One region of the Peribacillus sp. NPDC097224 genome, then DNA from elsewhere that is predicted to be linked to it. Evidence: riboswitches for the same ligand, from Rfam matches in the RefSeq annotation. Region 1 holds a riboswitch; the other holds the start of a gene.
What was found. Region 1 has a riboswitch for cyclic di-AMP ahead of ACIQXR_RS20270 (cation:dicarboxylate symporter family transporter). Riboswitches for the same ligand answer to the same signal wherever they lie in the genome.
Positions count from the first base shown of each region.

Region 1 (8,213 bases):
AGGAGAAGTCAATTTATCGGATGATAAAGCCAATTCCTCCACGGATTTTGCCGGACCAGTCAACTTTGGACCATTTACCCAAGAACCTTCTTTTGTTATGTAAATCGGATATATGTCAAACTTTGCTAAGTCGAGAGCTTTAATGACTGCTAAAGCTGTCTGCAAAGAAACATCATGTTCCGCAGATTTCCCACCATAAAGCAAACCAAGTTTAGTTTTCATGAGTTATTACCCTCCAATATTCTTTTAACCATGTTCCATTGTAACACTTTACACTAAAACGGGAAAAGTGAAAGTTCCCCCTTCTATAGCTATAATTAGAAGTTTATGCACCCAGTTGCAAGTCCTACGACCCAAACCCTTAATTAGCTAAAGAAGTTATTTATATAGCGTCGTGTTGATAACGCTCTCCCAAACCTTTTCTTTACGATGAAAAGTAATGAAGGCATCAGGTCCTTGTTCTTTTCTATCTAAGAAATCATCATGCATCTCATCCATGTTCAAATAATCTCCCACGATCCATGCTGGGATCTCGATTTTGGTCCTTGTAATCTTCACATGTCTAAAAGAAAAAACTATACCTTCCGCCAATATAGGAGCCAGGGAAGAAATAATATCCAAAGGAATTGCAGGCAATTCTTTTTTCTTCCTCATTCCTAACCATGTTCTTTCGACTTTCAATGGTTCAAGCTTCAACGGAAGTAAATTTCCCAGCATCTTATAGTACGTTGAAATCGAACGAAAGTAAATTTTATTAAACCATCCATCATCTTGGGCCAGATAGACAAATTGATTATTCAGTTTGTGAAAGAAAGGGGGTTCTAAGTGATTTTTGGTATGCCCCACATATAGGAGTTCCGCTAATTCCCTGCCGTCCAATTCTTCTAGACAATCCGCTTCCTTAAAATCGACCCAACAGAAATCTCCATATGCACGAACATCCTCTTTAAGTAGCTTATAAACGTTCTCAGATGAAACGCTCTCCAGCAAGACATTCAAATCGTACTCCCCACCATCATATTGATGTTTCAATAATAAGATGGAATTCAAGCTATGCGGTAAGGAATAGGAGAATTCTCGAAAATTAAGGCCATTAAAAAGGACAAATCTTTCGGAAGCCTGCATATGCATATATAAGATGTCATTACCTTCATTTTTCATGATTATATTCCCTCCGAGCCTTTCATCAATAGTTCTATTTTATCAAACTTTTTAATATTCACGAAGTGTATATAAAATAGTAGTAAAAATAAGAAACTAGACAGGCAGTAATTTCCATATTATAGTAAAAATAAAAGCTTGGAGGATGAATGATGGATAAAATAGAAAAAGACGATTTCATCAATCACTTGCAGGAAGACGCTGTCGCCGATTCATCAAAAAATTGGGGTCTTTGGGAACTCGAAAAATTTGCATTCGATAAATACTTTCATCAAGCCGACTCCATCCTTGATATTGGATGCAGTACAGGGAGGACGACCTTTGCTCTATACAAGAATGGGTTTCATCATATAACCGGACTGGACCCTTCACCCTCCAAGATTCAAGAAGCCCGGAAGTTTTCACAAGATGAAAATATGGAGATTCCATTCTTTCTTGGGAATGCCACGGAAATCCCTTTCAACGACTCGTCATTCGACCATGCACTCTTTTCCTTTCATGGTTTAATGAAAATCCCTCAACGAAAAAACCGCATTCTCGCTTTGAAAGAAATCAAACGCATACTTAGACCAGGAGGCCGTTTCCTATTCACCACACCGATTCGCGACAGTAATGAAAGGTATCTTAATTTTTGGGAACAGGAAGAAATGATTTGGTGTGATAGTAAACAGGATGAACGGCTATATGAGTTCGGTGATATCTTCACAAAGGGAAAGTCTCACCAAGAAGAGGCCTATCTCCATATCCCGAGTCAGCAGGAAGTCCTTGATTGCCTAGAAGAAGCCCAACTGACTGTTTTGGAAACCTTTCACCAAGATTCATTTAATGAAAGCGTTATGGCTATGAACTTTTCCCCTGACTCCCATTTCTGGATCGTCCATCAATAAGTTGTTTTCGACTTTCATCTGAATACAAAAAAACTCCAGAGTGCAATCACCCTGGAGTTTTGACTTATATTAAGAAGCCTGTTCGAGTTTTCCTTTTTCGGCAGGAGGGTTGAATTGACCTTCCCACTTGGAAATAACGATGGCTGCTAAAGAGTTACCAATAACGTTTACTACAGTACGACCCATATCAAGGATACGGTCAATACCTGCTATGAAGGCAAGTCCTTCAATTGGGATGCCCACCGTACCTAATGTTGCTAAAAGTACAACGAAGGATACGCCCGGTACACCGGCAATTCCTTTAGAGGTAATCATCAACACTAACATTAGCGTTATTTGCTCATAAGCACTTAGATGTATGCCGTACATTTGAGCAATGAAGATGGCTGCTAAAGCTTGGTATAATGTGGAACCATCTAGGTTGAATGAGTAACCAGTCGGAATAACAAAAGACGTAATATGTTTTGGACAACCGGCTTTCTCCATCTTCTCCATGATTCTTGGAAGAACCGCTTCTGAACTTGCTGTGGAAAATGCTAAGATCAATTCTTCTTTCAAAATGGCAATTAACTTAAAGATACTGAAGCCTACAAATTTTGCAATGAGCCCCAGGATGACAACTACGAAGAAAATCATCGTTCCGTATACGGAAAGGGCTAACTTTCCTAATGGGATTAGTGATGATAAACCGAATTTAGAGATTGTCACACCGATTAGTGCAAATACCCCAATCGGAGCAAATTTCATAACCATATTGGTTAGATTGAACATACCTTCCGCCGCACCTTGGAAGAAACGGAATACTGGTACTCCTTTTTCACCGATAGCTGCAATGCTTAGTCCAAACAAGACTGAGAAGAAAATGATTGCAAGCATATCGCCTTCTACCATTGCTTTAATCGGATTAGATGGGACAATATGAACGATTGTATCTATAAAGGATTCGTGTTGCTTAGTTTCTGCTGTGTCAACATAAGTGGAAATATCCGTTTGTTCAAGCTCACCCATATTTACGCCCGCGCCAGGCTGAATAATATTGGCAGATAATAAACCTACGCCTATTGCAACTAGTGTTACTACTATAAAGTAGGATAGTGACTTGGCACCTAATTTCCCTACTGATTTAATATCGCCCACGCCTGCAACTGCAACAATAAGGCTAGAAACGATAATTGGAACGACGATCATTTTAATCATACGTAGGAAGATATCACCTAATGGTTGTAGATAGCTTTGTGCCGTCTCACTTCCATAAAATATAGCACCTACGATAATTCCTAGAATTAAGCCAATGAATATTTGGCTTGCTAAACTCAGTTTGAATTTCTTCATTTAATTTCCTCACCTTCCATATAGTCTTTGATGTAAAAACATTTGTCTCGGTAAGGGAAACAAGATACTAATAAAAAGAGAAAAATTTTTCTGTATATTGAAAAACTTCTATCCTTACGCTTAAAAAAAAGACACCCTACGTGTCATTTTCCCTATTGGCGTGTTATTCACACATGTTCCCTCGAAGACGCTTACGGGGTTAGCTGTCGGGTTAGGAATCGGAAACACAATGGCCCTTTCATCTCTGAATTCACCCCTAGCGAATATAATCCGCAAAATTGGTTCCCCCGTTCTTTTTTATAAGATTAAGCGAGCTAACTTATATTAAAATATTATACTAAAAATATTAATCTGTAAATATATTTTCTTTCCCCACACTCCGAAAGTACAGAGGGGATTAAGAATATTGAGTGCTACGTGGGTTTACACTTATTGTTTAAATAGGTAATTAGTTTTAACAGTAAAAAAATTATGGCCATTTTTGATTTAACTGAAAATTATTTTTCCAAAAATCCTAGTAAAATGTATCTAACTTTTTCCCTTTTGGATAGTTTCTTAAAAGTTGCAGAGTGAACCTTGTCCAATTTGAGCGGGGTAATGAAGTAAGAGTGGTTCTTCACTACCTTTTTCGGTTCTAAAAGGATGACATCTCCCACTGCTGGACCTTTAAGCATCTCTTGCTTCCCTTTTGCTTGAGCCCCTTTTGTAAAGTATTGTCGGTTCAAATGCCCTTTATTGGTCATTTTATAGACATGCGGCTGCTTCCGTTCATGTATCGCTTCTGTTGGAACAGTCGGGACTCCCGTCTTCACATTCGTTATAACGGTAAGGTCGACCTTTGAACCGTCTAATAGCGCTTCCTTATTCTCTGCTTCCGTTACAATTTCCGCTTCGAATGTATAGCGATTTTCATCCTTTAGGGTTGGCTCCTCTTTGGGATAAGGATGTATACGGCTGATGGTTCCGCCCAACCTCTTTTTCAAATCAGGAGAACTAGCTTTTATCTCCATCCCTACCTCTGCCTTCTTTAACTCTTCTTCAGAGAAGGAACCTTCGATGGCCATTTCTGTCGAAGCAATTGAAATAATCGGATTCGTTAAATTTTTATTGATCTTCTTCACGACACCATCCGCTTCACTTGTCGTCTCCACGGCATTGGTTTGCATCTCAATTGAGCTTAATTGTGCTTCTAGCATGACCACTTTTTCCTTCAAGCTACTTTTTTCAAGTTCCTGCTTGTACATCTCCTGCTCAATATTACTTTTAATTAAGTCTGAGGAAGAAGTGGTGATGTCTATATTTAGGTTCTTTTCTACTGTCTCATCGATAACCGTTTTGTTTGAATCCAGGGCCAGACCACTTTGATAAGCTTTCAACTTATTTATGTACTCATCAATTCCGACGATTTCTCCTTCGGTTGCGGCCTTTTCCGCTTCCAAATTATCTTTTAGTGCATCCAGTTCGGTTGTAGTGTATTCAAACAGGGATGTTCCGGCCGTTACCTCGTCCCCTTCGTGAACCAGGAATTTCCGAAAATCATTGTTTTTAGCATCAAAATAAACATCATATTCTTCTGCCGGTTTAAAGATTCCCTTTGTTTGAAATGTTTCAGTTATGGTATCTTTCTTAACTTGTGTCCATCTTTCGGTAAAAACGGTCCGTTCCACTTTACTGTCTTTTTTTTCAATCAAGTAAATATTACCCGATATCAAGGCCAAAGATGCTACTGATAGGGCTGCTAATTTCCACTTTTTCATTTTTCTCACCGCCTTATACGAATACGCCAACTTGTAGATATGCTAAAAATGCTTTAGCAAACCACGAGGCAATATAAAATAGAATAATCATTGATAAGACAAAGGCCTTGCTTCGTTCCGTATATACCTTCAAATAATAATATTGTAAAGAAATGATTAAAATTTGAAAAATGGTGATTTCACTAAAAAAATGAATAAAGTAATCGCTTCGAATGAAGTACTGGCTGATGACTCCAAGTGAAAAGGGGTTGGCATCATGCCCAATATCCATCAAAACAAAAAGGGGAATTAACAAAACCTTCTCCAGTAAGTGCAGACTAAGCGTAATCATTTGAACAATCACGGTTTTTATGTATGGGATATCCAATACTACCCAAAAGAATAAAGAAGCTAAAAAGATATAAATAGAAGGATAAAACAATCCTGCAATCATATTTCCAATTACAATCAGTAATTTTCCCGTTTCAAATTCACTTACATCCATCTTCGTAATATTTTTAGAAAATGATTCTGAACCAATTCCAAAATATCCACTTACTGAAAAAACTAAGACACTAAGAAAATATAATCCTATTAATTTCCAGAAAAGTCGTGTGACCGCTTCCGCATTTTGCAATTGGTAACGGCTTCTTTGCGGTTCAAAAATACCCTTTAACAATCGGACCTGGTATATCATGTATGTTCCTCCTGCAAAAAATGAAATATCATTTTATATTTTATCTTATTTTGTAAACAAATGCAGAAATAAGGAGGAATAAATATAAATATATACTCTTAATGCGTCTGATTCTGTTATACTCCTGAGCTAGGAGACAAAAAAGCAAGATGATGTTTCAGAACTTCTATCTGTGTAGGCGTCTGATTATAAATCTCTCCATCCATATCGACTTCGAGAGGTAATTCGGTTTCCACCTTCAATTTTCTTGCCTGGACATACATGACACCTGACTCTGAGCTGACACTTTCAGTCAACGAACTCTTCATGGCTAAGATCTCCCTAAATACACTTAGGCTCGATTCTTTCACTATGACGATATCAAACAGCCCATCGTCTGGCTGGACCATTGAAAAAGGCATTGAATTCGTTCCGATAAAATTACCATTCAAGACTAAAATCATGACAGCTTTTCCTTCGACACACGTTTCATCATATTCGACTCTAAAAGGAAACGGTTCTTGATCGCCTATCGTTCTAATTGCACTTAAAAAATAACCAATCTTCCCGAATTTACTTTTTTCTTGTTCATCTATATTGTTTGACGTATCGGTAATCAGTCCAATACCCCAAAAATTCAAAAGGTAATGATCGTCCGCCTTCCCCACATCGATCATACGGACATTTCCGTTCACTATAGTTTCCGCCGCACGACGGATATTTTGAGGTATTTCCAAGGTTCTGGAGAAATCATTGCACGTCCCTCCAGGTAATATTCCCAAAAGCGGTCGATGTTCGAGTGGAGAAAGACCATTCACACATTCATGCACCGTTCCATCTCCTCCCAGAACGAATACTACGTCCATACCTTCTCCATATTCCGAACAAAACTTGTCAGCATCACCCTTTTCCTTGGTCTGAAGAATAAGAAATTCATCAATTTGGGGTGTCAGAATAGGGAGACATTCCTCTAATGCCTTTTCCACCTTACTATTTCCTGCACATTCGTTATAGATCAGCATTCCTTTTTTCCATCTCATATCCTGTTCCCCCCCGTTTAATGAATAGCTACGCTACGCTACGCTTCCCTTTACTTTTTCCTTTTTTCCTCCTTTTAAAACTCAATCATGAATAGTTGAAGCAATTAAATTATTAATATGAAGAAAGACGTATAAAAAATAAAAAAAAGAGGCGGCAGCACCTTCCAAAACGTCATGAGTGTATATGCAAATGATCTTTCATTAATATGATGAGCTTGGAACAAAGGGTACTTCTAGTCTCGTCCTTTTACAGATAAAGCAAAAAACCTTCCAAGATGACACCATTTGGTCTTTTTTTAAAAAGACCTCTCTAATCACCTCTAAAGCCTCTGTATCTTTACCAGTCCCATATCCTGCTCCATCCCCCGACTTCATCCTTAAGAGTTTATCTATCGTCAGGTCAATCTACGCTTTAGGGTCAAGTACATACGCTGAACAGTCAGGTCCAGGTAACTGGATTCAATAAAGGATCGTCGCCCTTCAGTAACCCCTCAATGATTGAATCTAACCAATTCAATAAGAAAATTGGCAACATACTTATGCTTATGGGGATTATGTTAACTGGGTTTATTTCCTCATAGTTAATGTTTACCTGGCAAGTTGCTAAAAAAAGGTGTTTTTCCATTCCTAATTGAATAGTTAGTATATGAATTATAAGGGGATATTAAAATGGAAAAAATACTTAGAAAAAGCGCTATATATAGTTTTTTATGGGAATAGGTATAGGAATTTTATTTGTAAGGTATGAACAAGTTACACGAGTGAGTTTTGATGTGACTGAAACATCCTATTTGTCTCCCATGGAATACATAATTATCTTGCTTAAATATGGTGTAATAACAGCTATACTTGGTTTGTTATTTGGATGGTATAGATATAATAAGCAAAAAAAAGCTGTTTAAGATGTTCATAAAACGGTACATTAGGTAATTCCGTTATTAACTTCACCAGGTACTGATACCGAAGAAAGGCGAGCAATCAACCCAATCAAAAAATTCATCAATAATGGGTTTTGCTTCCATTCATTACTGCTTTAAGCTTGAGCAGGGTTTTCTTAAGTAAATTTTAAGATACCATGTAAAAAGTGAGGCAGTTTGTCATGGAGGAAAGTGCTAAACAAACCCGAAAATTAATTTTTCTGGGTTCTTTGCTTTCTTTATTATAATTATTCTGCCTGCATTTTCTTTTTAAACATTGCAATTGCTACTACCGATATGATGATGGCATAACCAAGCACCCACCAGATATGAGGGGAAATATCACCGTATTCACCAGTAAGAGCAGCTTTTCCCATTTCGACTGATGAACAAATGGTAAAATAAATGCAACGTCTTTGAATAGGCCACTAATCAGGTTTAAGTCAATCCATGCGCCCGAAAGC
Region 1 is NZ_JBIWDK010000018.1:24,905-33,117, forward strand. It holds gene ACIQXR_RS20255 (D-alanine--D-alanine ligase) at 1-222, opposite strand, end outside; gene ACIQXR_RS20260 (hypothetical protein) at 379-1,161, opposite strand; gene ACIQXR_RS20265 (class I SAM-dependent methyltransferase) at 1,314-2,048, shown strand; gene ACIQXR_RS20270 (cation:dicarboxylate symporter family transporter) at 2,118-3,380, opposite strand; cyclic di-AMP (ydaO/yuaA leader) riboswitch at 3,554-3,702, opposite strand; gene ACIQXR_RS20275 (efflux RND transporter periplasmic adaptor subunit) at 3,878-5,137, opposite strand; gene ACIQXR_RS20280 (hypothetical protein) at 5,151-5,813, opposite strand; gene ACIQXR_RS20285 (diacylglycerol/lipid kinase family protein) at 5,930-6,832, opposite strand; gene ACIQXR_RS20290 (ABC transporter permease) at 8,039-8,213, opposite strand, start outside.

Region 2 (8,213 bases), on a different contig from region 1:
CCATCTCGTCCTTTTGGATTGACCCAGGATAATCCGGGTTATATAGTGCTTCATGGCATATCCAACGATTTCTTTTGCAATATCACCCCCGTTTATGGCTCTTTCTTCAAACTTCCCATTTAGCTTTACGATAAGTTTTTGTATAGAACTTTTAAATAACGACTCCTCTTTAGATAGCTCTTTCTGACTTGGAATAAAGCTAACCACCACTAAATCTCCGCCTAATCGTTTGGCTATTTGATCGCCTCTTCGAATTAAAATGGAGCCATTCCAATGGTATTGTACACATACCAAGATTCGTTCAGAAGCACCTGATGGTCCCATTAACCCTTCCTGTTCTCTATGTTCAGTAAGATCTTCTTCTACTTCTCCAGCCAAAAAACGGAGTGACAGCTCCCTAAGAACCGCTAAGTTATCTCGATTATATAGTTTCATATCGGCTTCTGTTTTCTTGTTGTTTTCCATGATTTTTCCTTCTTGCAGACGTTTAAGTATTGCTTCGGGTGTCACATCCAAGAGGCGTACTTCGTCAGCCAGCGTCAACGTATTCTCGGGTAGGATCTCACTTACATGAAGCGGGAGATTCAGTAGGTGTTCAGCAACTTTCTTTACTCCTTTCAATTCATAAATATTTATTGTTGTGATAACGCTGATATCACCTTTTATTAATTCCATAACATCTTCTAATCTAGTCGGATTTTTAGCAGACGGCCGGTTTTTGTGAGCTAACTGGTCAACTAAAACCACTTCAGGATTTCTTTTTTGAATTTCATCTACATGTAAATCTTTCCTAATAAGTCCATTACTCTTCCATTCAATTGTGGGCACTGCCTCTAGGCAACCTACTTGCTCCATTGTCATTTGGTTGCACCCATCACTAATAATCCCGATAACTACGTCAATACCACGCCCTTTCAACTCATTTCCTTCCATAAGCAAATGATAGGTTTTTCCGGACCCACTAACAGATCCGAGTATAATCTTCAGTCTGCCTTTTTTGATGTCGGAAATAGATTGTAGAATTTCATCTGGTGTTTTCCTTCGAAAGTGTTCATTCATATAACTACCCCCAGATTCCTTTCTAGATTAATAGGAGAAAATAGAAATCTCCTAAACTCGATCATTTTAGATCATCCAAAGCAATATTTAATTTCAACACATTAATATGAGGTCCGCCGAAAAGTCCAAATGAACGATTTTCCGTATTTTCTTCGACTAGATTATATAAACTTTGTTCAGATATATCCCTCTCTTTTGCGATACGTGGAACCTGAACAAGTGCTCCTCTTGGAGAAATATTTGGATCAAGACCTGACCCAGAGTTTGTCATCAAGTCAGAAGGTATTTCCTCTTTTTTAATAGAAGGATTCGCTTTTAGAAATTCAGACATTTCACTTTTGGTTCGCTTGATCATTTCTTCATTAGATGGTGAATAGTTTGGCGACCCTGAGCCTGCAGCGTCGTATTCTATAGAAGAAACCCGGCCATGAAAATAGCCAGCCTCTTCAAAAGATTGACCAATTAATTCTGACCCGATGATTTTCCCTTTTTCATTTTTAATTAAGCTGCCTTCAGCTTGTGCAGGCATCATCACTTGTGAAAGCCCTGTTATGAGTAACGGATAAGCCATACCACATATCATGAATAGCACAAAAACTACACGTATATTTTTCAACATCTATTCTCACCCTTATATTTGATTTTAAGCTACTTTAAACAGTTCAAGTATTAGGTCTATACATTTAATGCCAATGAAAGGAACGACCACGCCACCTAATCCATAAAGAAACAAATTCTTAGTCAATAATCTTGAAGCGCTCATTGGAACATATTTTACACCCTTCATGGCTAACGGGATCAGGAGCGGGATAATAATGGCATTGAATATCAATGCTGATAATATCGCACTTTGCGGTGTGGCTAATCCCATTATATTTAAGGCATTCATTTGCGGGATAGCCAGCATGAACATAGCTGGTATGATCGCAAAGTATTTAGCCACATCATTGGCAATGCTGAACGTTGTTAATGCTCCACGTGTCATGAGTAACTGTTTTCCAATCGCCACTACTTCAATGATTTTTGTAGGATCTGAATCCAGATCCACCATGTTTGCTGCTTCTTTGGCCGCATTTGTTCCTGTATTCATTGCTAGCCCCACATCTGCCTGTGCCAATGCAGGGGCATCGTTCGTGCCATCCCCGGTCATCGCGACAAGTTTGCCTTCCGCTTGTTCACGCTTAATTACGGCAATTTTATCTTCCGGCTTTGCCTCGGCAATGTAATCGTCTACCCCGGCTTCTTTCGCGATCGTCGCGGCCGTTAAAGGATTATCTCCGGTACACATGACGGTTTTGATGCCCATTTTCCTCAATTCATCAAATCGCTCTTTCATACCTGCTTTAACGGTATCTTTCAAATAAATGACACCTAGGATCCGATTTCCTTCTGCGACTACTAAGGGCGTTCCCCCTTGGCTTGCTACTTCATCACTAATGTCTTGCAAATCGCTGGGAATGTTTCCGCCTTCTTGCTTTATATAGTTCTTTATTGAATCGACGGCACCTTTTCTGACGATTCTTCCATCGGAAAAATCTGTCCCGCTCATCCTCGTTTCTGCCGTAAAGTCAATGCCTTCCGAGTCACTTTTTTCCAATTCTTTTTCAAGTAATCCTGATCTTTTGGCAAATTCGACAACAGAGCGGCCTTCCGGTGTCTCATCATGTAAGGATGAATAGGCTGCGAATGTAGTAAGTTCCTTCTGATTCACACCCTGTACTGGCAGCAAGGCATGAGCCATCCGGTTACCATGTGTGATCGTGCCTGTTTTATCGAGAATGATAGTATTGATGTCTCCTGCAGCTTCTACCGATTTGCCCGATTTGGCAATCACATTGAATTGTGTCACTCTGTCCATTCCAGCTATGCCTATCGCTGAAAGAAGACCACCTATGGTTGTTGGGATCAAACATACCAATAATGCCACCAAAGTTGCGATTGGCAATGTCACTTTAATATAGTAAGCAATAGGTACGAGTGTCACGCAAACAAGCAAAAAGATAAGCGTCAAACTCACAAGGAGTGTACTAAGTGCAATTTCATTCGGTGTTTTTTGCCGTTTAGCTCCTTCTACCAAATCAATCATTCGATCCAGGAATGACTCCCCCGGATCACTACTAACTTTTATTTTTATATAGTCACTCATTACTTTTGTTCCTCCAGTAACAGAACTGAAGTCTCCACCCGGTTCTTTTATGACATTCGCGGATTCACCAGTTATGGCCGATTCGTCAACAGCAGCCGCCCCTTCAATGACCTCTCCATCACTAGGAATTAAATCATTGGCCTCCACTAAAACCATGTCACCTTTTTGCAGTTCCGTGGCATCGACTATCTTTACAGATCCATCTTTTTGGATTAACTTTGCTTTTGAATCAAGCTTTGTCTTTTTCAGACTATCCGCTTGTGCTTTACCACGACCTTCCGCTAATGCTTCAGCAAAGTTGGCAAACAGGATGGTTAGGAGCAAAATGAAAGTCACTGCACTGGTATATCCCCTATCTGATATTCCACCAAATAAATCGGGAAATATAGTTAGAAAAAGGGTCAAGACAAATCCTATTTCCACTACAAACATGACTGGATTTCGTGCCATGGCTCTGGGATTCATTTTTTTGAAAGCATCTTTTATTGCTTCAAAAAGCATTTCATTATTTACTTTTCCATTACGCATCGTATTCATCTGTACTACTCCTTTTCATCGTTTATCTAATCGTTAACCATTCTGCGACAGGTCCTAGGGTAATCACTGGAAAGAAAGTCAAAGCTCCAATAATTAAAACCGTACATAAAAGAATGACAAGGAATGTAGGATTATCTGTTTTAAATGTACCCATCGTCTCTGGGACACGTTTTTTAGCAAGTAATGATCCAGCAACAGCAATCATGGCTATCATGGAAAAATAACGGCCAAACAACATGACCAAACCTGTGGAAATGTTCCAAAAAGGTGTATTATCCCCTAAGCCCTCGAAACCAGAACCGTTATTGGCTGCAGCTGAAGTAAACTCATATACAATTTGAGAGAGCCCATGGAAACCTGGATTTGAAATGGCCGATGTCCCCATCTGTGCCGTTAGTGCAATAGCAGATGGTACCAAAATGATTAACGGATGTAGAAGGATCGTCATGGCTATTAATTTCATTTCCGGCCCTTCAATTTTCTTACCTAAAAACTCTGGTGTACGCCCGACCATCAGTCCAGCAATGAATACAGCCAATATGGAATACATAAGAATGTTCATCGTGCCTACCCCATCACCGCCAAATACACAGTTCAGCATCATCATGGCCAGTGGCGCTATACTACCGAGCGGTGTCAGCGTATCATGCATATTATTAACTGAACCTGTAGTGGCAGCTGTAGTCACCGTTGTAAATAGGGCACTCTGAGCCATCCCAAATCGGACTTCTTTCCCCTCTAAGTTTCCACTCTCTTGTGAAAGGCCTATTGCCTCCAATCGGGGATTGCCATTTTGTTCACTAGCGTAATTCACACTTAGGAAAACAAGCATCATGAGTCCCATTGCTGAAAATAAGATCCATCCTTGTTTGTTATTTTTCGCCATATATCCGAATGTTAATGGAAGGGCAGCAGGAATGAGAAACATCGATAAAATCTCTAATACATTCGTAAATCCATTAGGGTTCTCAAATGGATGCGCCGAGTTGACACCGAAGAATCCACCGCCGTTTGTGCCAAGGTGCTTTATTGACTCCAATGCAGCCACAGGTCCTCTTGCAATATGTTGGGTGGCTCCCTCTAACGTAGTAGCCATTACCGTAGAACCAAGGGTCTGTGGTACCCCCTGGGATACCAGAACCAAACTGACAAAAATGGAGAGAGGCAGTAGCACCCGAGTGATCGAACGAATTAAATCTACATAAAAGTTCCCTAAACTCCTCTGACCGGTCAAACCCCTGAAAAAAGCGATGCATAAGGAAAGACCGGTTGCTGGTGTCGTGAACATCAAGAAGATGATGACAATCATTTGTGATAAATACGAAAGTCCGGATTCTCCGCTATAGTGCTGTAAATTGGTATTAGTAAGAAAACTTGCTGCCGTATTGAATGCCAATGACGGATCCATGTTGGCTATCCCACTTGGATTACCCGGTAAAACTCCCTGAAGCCGTACAATCATGTATGAGATGACAAACATGACTAAGTTACTTAGGAGTAATGCCTGTGCATATTGCTTCCAATTCATATCAAATGTCTTAATACCAGATATTTTAAAAATGCCTCGTTCTAACCACCCGAACATACGATCTTGCCTTGTGGTTTCAAAGGAATATACTGCCGCTAAATATTGGGCCAATGGTATGGCTAGGATCACTACCAAAAACAACACCACAATGATTTGTAAAAAATCCATTTACATTTCCTCCGTTATCGTTCTATTAATATTTCTCTGGGTATAATAAAGCGTGAATTAAATACACGGTAACCGCTGGGACAATAAGAATGAATAACATGTTCTACTCCTCTCCTTTTTTCGTTATAACTTTGTTACAAAAATGAATGAATCCATAGAAAAGTAAAAAGGGTGTACCCATTAGAAAGATAGTTATAGCATCCATCCGAACCTTCCTTTCACTTTTTTAAAAATCTTTACAATTTACCTCCTTCACGATTAGTGGAGAAATTGGTGCCAAAAGAACACAAAAAATAGACCAATGCTTACTCCTTCTCCAATAGTCCGCATTGCATGGCTATCCTAGTTTCAATAGTGAAAAAAATGATTCACAATCCAAACAAGAATATTTGCAAAAGCAAACAGTATTAGTGGAGAAAAAGTACTCATTGGTCTACTTATCGCCCAGCAAGCTTTTCAGCGCTCTTTGCGATCTGTCTTCCAAGAAACCTTTTCATGTAATTATAGGCATAATAAAAAAGACCTACTGAAATGACAGGTTGCTATTTTGCTACAAACACAACAAAAAAGCCTCCTGGATCAAGGTGGTCTTATGACCTCCTTCGCTTTAGCCGACGAAGTTAGCTGACGGGTAGGATGGCGAAAGAGTTCACATCCCTTCTGCAAAAGCAGAATTAACCCCATAAATAATGGGTCCTCCGTTCTCAATTACTTGAGATTTGGCCGATATCAAATTGTTATTGATGAGCATATTCTACGCTCATCAGCAAACCTTTGTAAACCCCATTAAAATTCCATATATTCGCAAATAGATTCATATTCGACCATATACTTCTGTTTTTCTATATAAAAGTATTATTTACTCATTAATCCTATATATTTCTAATATTTTAATATATATACAAACTTGCATTGACAAAAACTTGAATCCGGCATTATGATGAATCCCATATACGATCGATGAAAAAAATCGGAGGCATTATGTTAAACCAAAAAAAGAAAATTGAAGCCGAAATTAGTGCAGCATTCATTAAATTCCAGCGTGATTTAATTGGCAGAGGGCCACAAGAAGTTAAAACCTACATCATTAATGACATGCTGATCACTCGTTTTAAAGGAGTCTTGACTGTCGAAGAAAAACACCTCGTCAGTCAGGATTCTGGAAAGAAGCTTGTAAAAAAAATGCGCTCTCTTCTACGTGAAATGTACAGTCAGGATTATGAAAAAATTGTCGAGGATCTAACAGGTTGTAAAGTCCTTTCTTCACACAGTGACATTAGTACCAAAACGGGTGAACGAATCGAAGTTTTCATAGTTGATAAGGATTTGGAGAAATACCTAGAAAATCTAAAATGAGTGGGGTGATTTAGTTGACATTGACTCAATTGGAAGAGCAGAAACATGGACAAAATTTCTGCTCTTCATGCTTTTATTATGACATCTCTAATGTATTTCACGCCTTCACCTTATCGGAAACGTGACTATTGGTTTCTTTTTATACTCATGTAAAAAAAGCAATCCCTTAATCTTACCGATTAAGGGATTAACATCATTTATACCTAAAAATCACTTGGCTAATTTGTTTTTCATTCACGTATTAAAGCCACAATATTTAAGGTTTTCTAGTAAAACTATAATACACAGCGTTACCAAACAAACAATCCAACAATCATGGCACTAAGCATGGAGACTGCCATTCCACTAAGCAATAGCTTCCAAACATTTCTTCCAATGATATTCGATTTCTCCTCGTCTAGAATCGAATTGAACGTTCCGTAAATCATGCCGACTGTACTAAAGTTTGCAAATGAGGTCAGGTACGTAACGGCCACAGCTACTGTATGCGGGGCCAAACCGCTAATCTGTGTTTTCAAATCGAGCAAGGCTACAAATTCATTCGTTGCCAGTTTGATTCCCATTAATTGAGCAACATACATCGTATCTTCCCAATTTAATCCAAACAAGAAAGCGAATGGACTAAAGATGACAGAGAAGATTTTTTGGATTGTTAATCCATCTACCGCAAGCCCTAAAATACCGTTAAGACTAGCCGTTAATGCGACATAGCCGATTACCATGGCCATAATGACGATCACCATCTTGACTCCAACTAGCATACTGTTTGAAATGGTTGAAAAGAAGTCTTTACGTTCCTCTTTTGTAGGAATATATACGACATCTTCCTCTTTACTGACAGTAACAGGATTTAACATATTGGCTATAAGCAAGGCATTTAAACAATTCAATGGAATAGCGACGAATACAAATTCAGCCGGAACCATGGATAAATACGCACCTATAATCGAACCGCTTATACTGCTCATACTCATAATTCCAAAGGTCAGCAAACGCTGATCCTTTAAAGAACTTAATTGCATCCTGATAACAGCGAGAGCCTCCGTATTTCCAAGAAACATCATCTGAATAGAAAAGAAGCTCTCCAGTTTCGGTAAACCGGACACTTTCGAAATGAGCCAACCGACTTTATCTATTATCCAGGTCAGTATGCCGAAATACGATAGAATATCAAAAAACGTAATAATGAAAATGATCGGCATCAACGCACTGAAAAAGAAATCCACTTGTTCGTTTGCCATAACAGAAGGAAAAACGAAAGAGATTCCTTCATTAGCACATGCAATCAACCAGGTGAAGAAAGTAGCAATCTGTTTAATGACCCATGTTCCGATGGTGGTCGACAACATGAACCATGTAATAATCAATTCAATGCCAAGCAACGTAAGAATGATTTTCCACTTCACGTTTTTTCTATTA
Region 2 is NZ_JBIWDK010000006.1:204,451-212,663, forward strand. It holds gene ACIQXR_RS13575 (histidine kinase) at 1-1,059, opposite strand, end outside; gene kdpC (potassium-transporting ATPase subunit KdpC) at 1,121-1,678, opposite strand; gene kdpB (potassium-transporting ATPase subunit KdpB) at 1,703-3,742, opposite strand; gene kdpA (potassium-transporting ATPase subunit KdpA) at 3,765-5,438, opposite strand; gene ACIQXR_RS13595 (potassium-transporting ATPase subunit F) at 5,464-5,538, opposite strand; cyclic di-AMP (ydaO/yuaA leader) riboswitch at 6,033-6,173, opposite strand; gene ACIQXR_RS13600 (Na-translocating system protein MpsC family protein) at 6,420-6,794, shown strand; gene ACIQXR_RS13605 (NupC/NupG family nucleoside CNT transporter) at 7,085-8,213, opposite strand, start outside.
Region 2: it holds a riboswitch for cyclic di-AMP, as region 1 does, so the genes downstream of both, ACIQXR_RS13595 (potassium-transporting ATPase subunit F) here and ACIQXR_RS20270 (cation:dicarboxylate symporter family transporter) in region 1, are expected to answer to the same signal.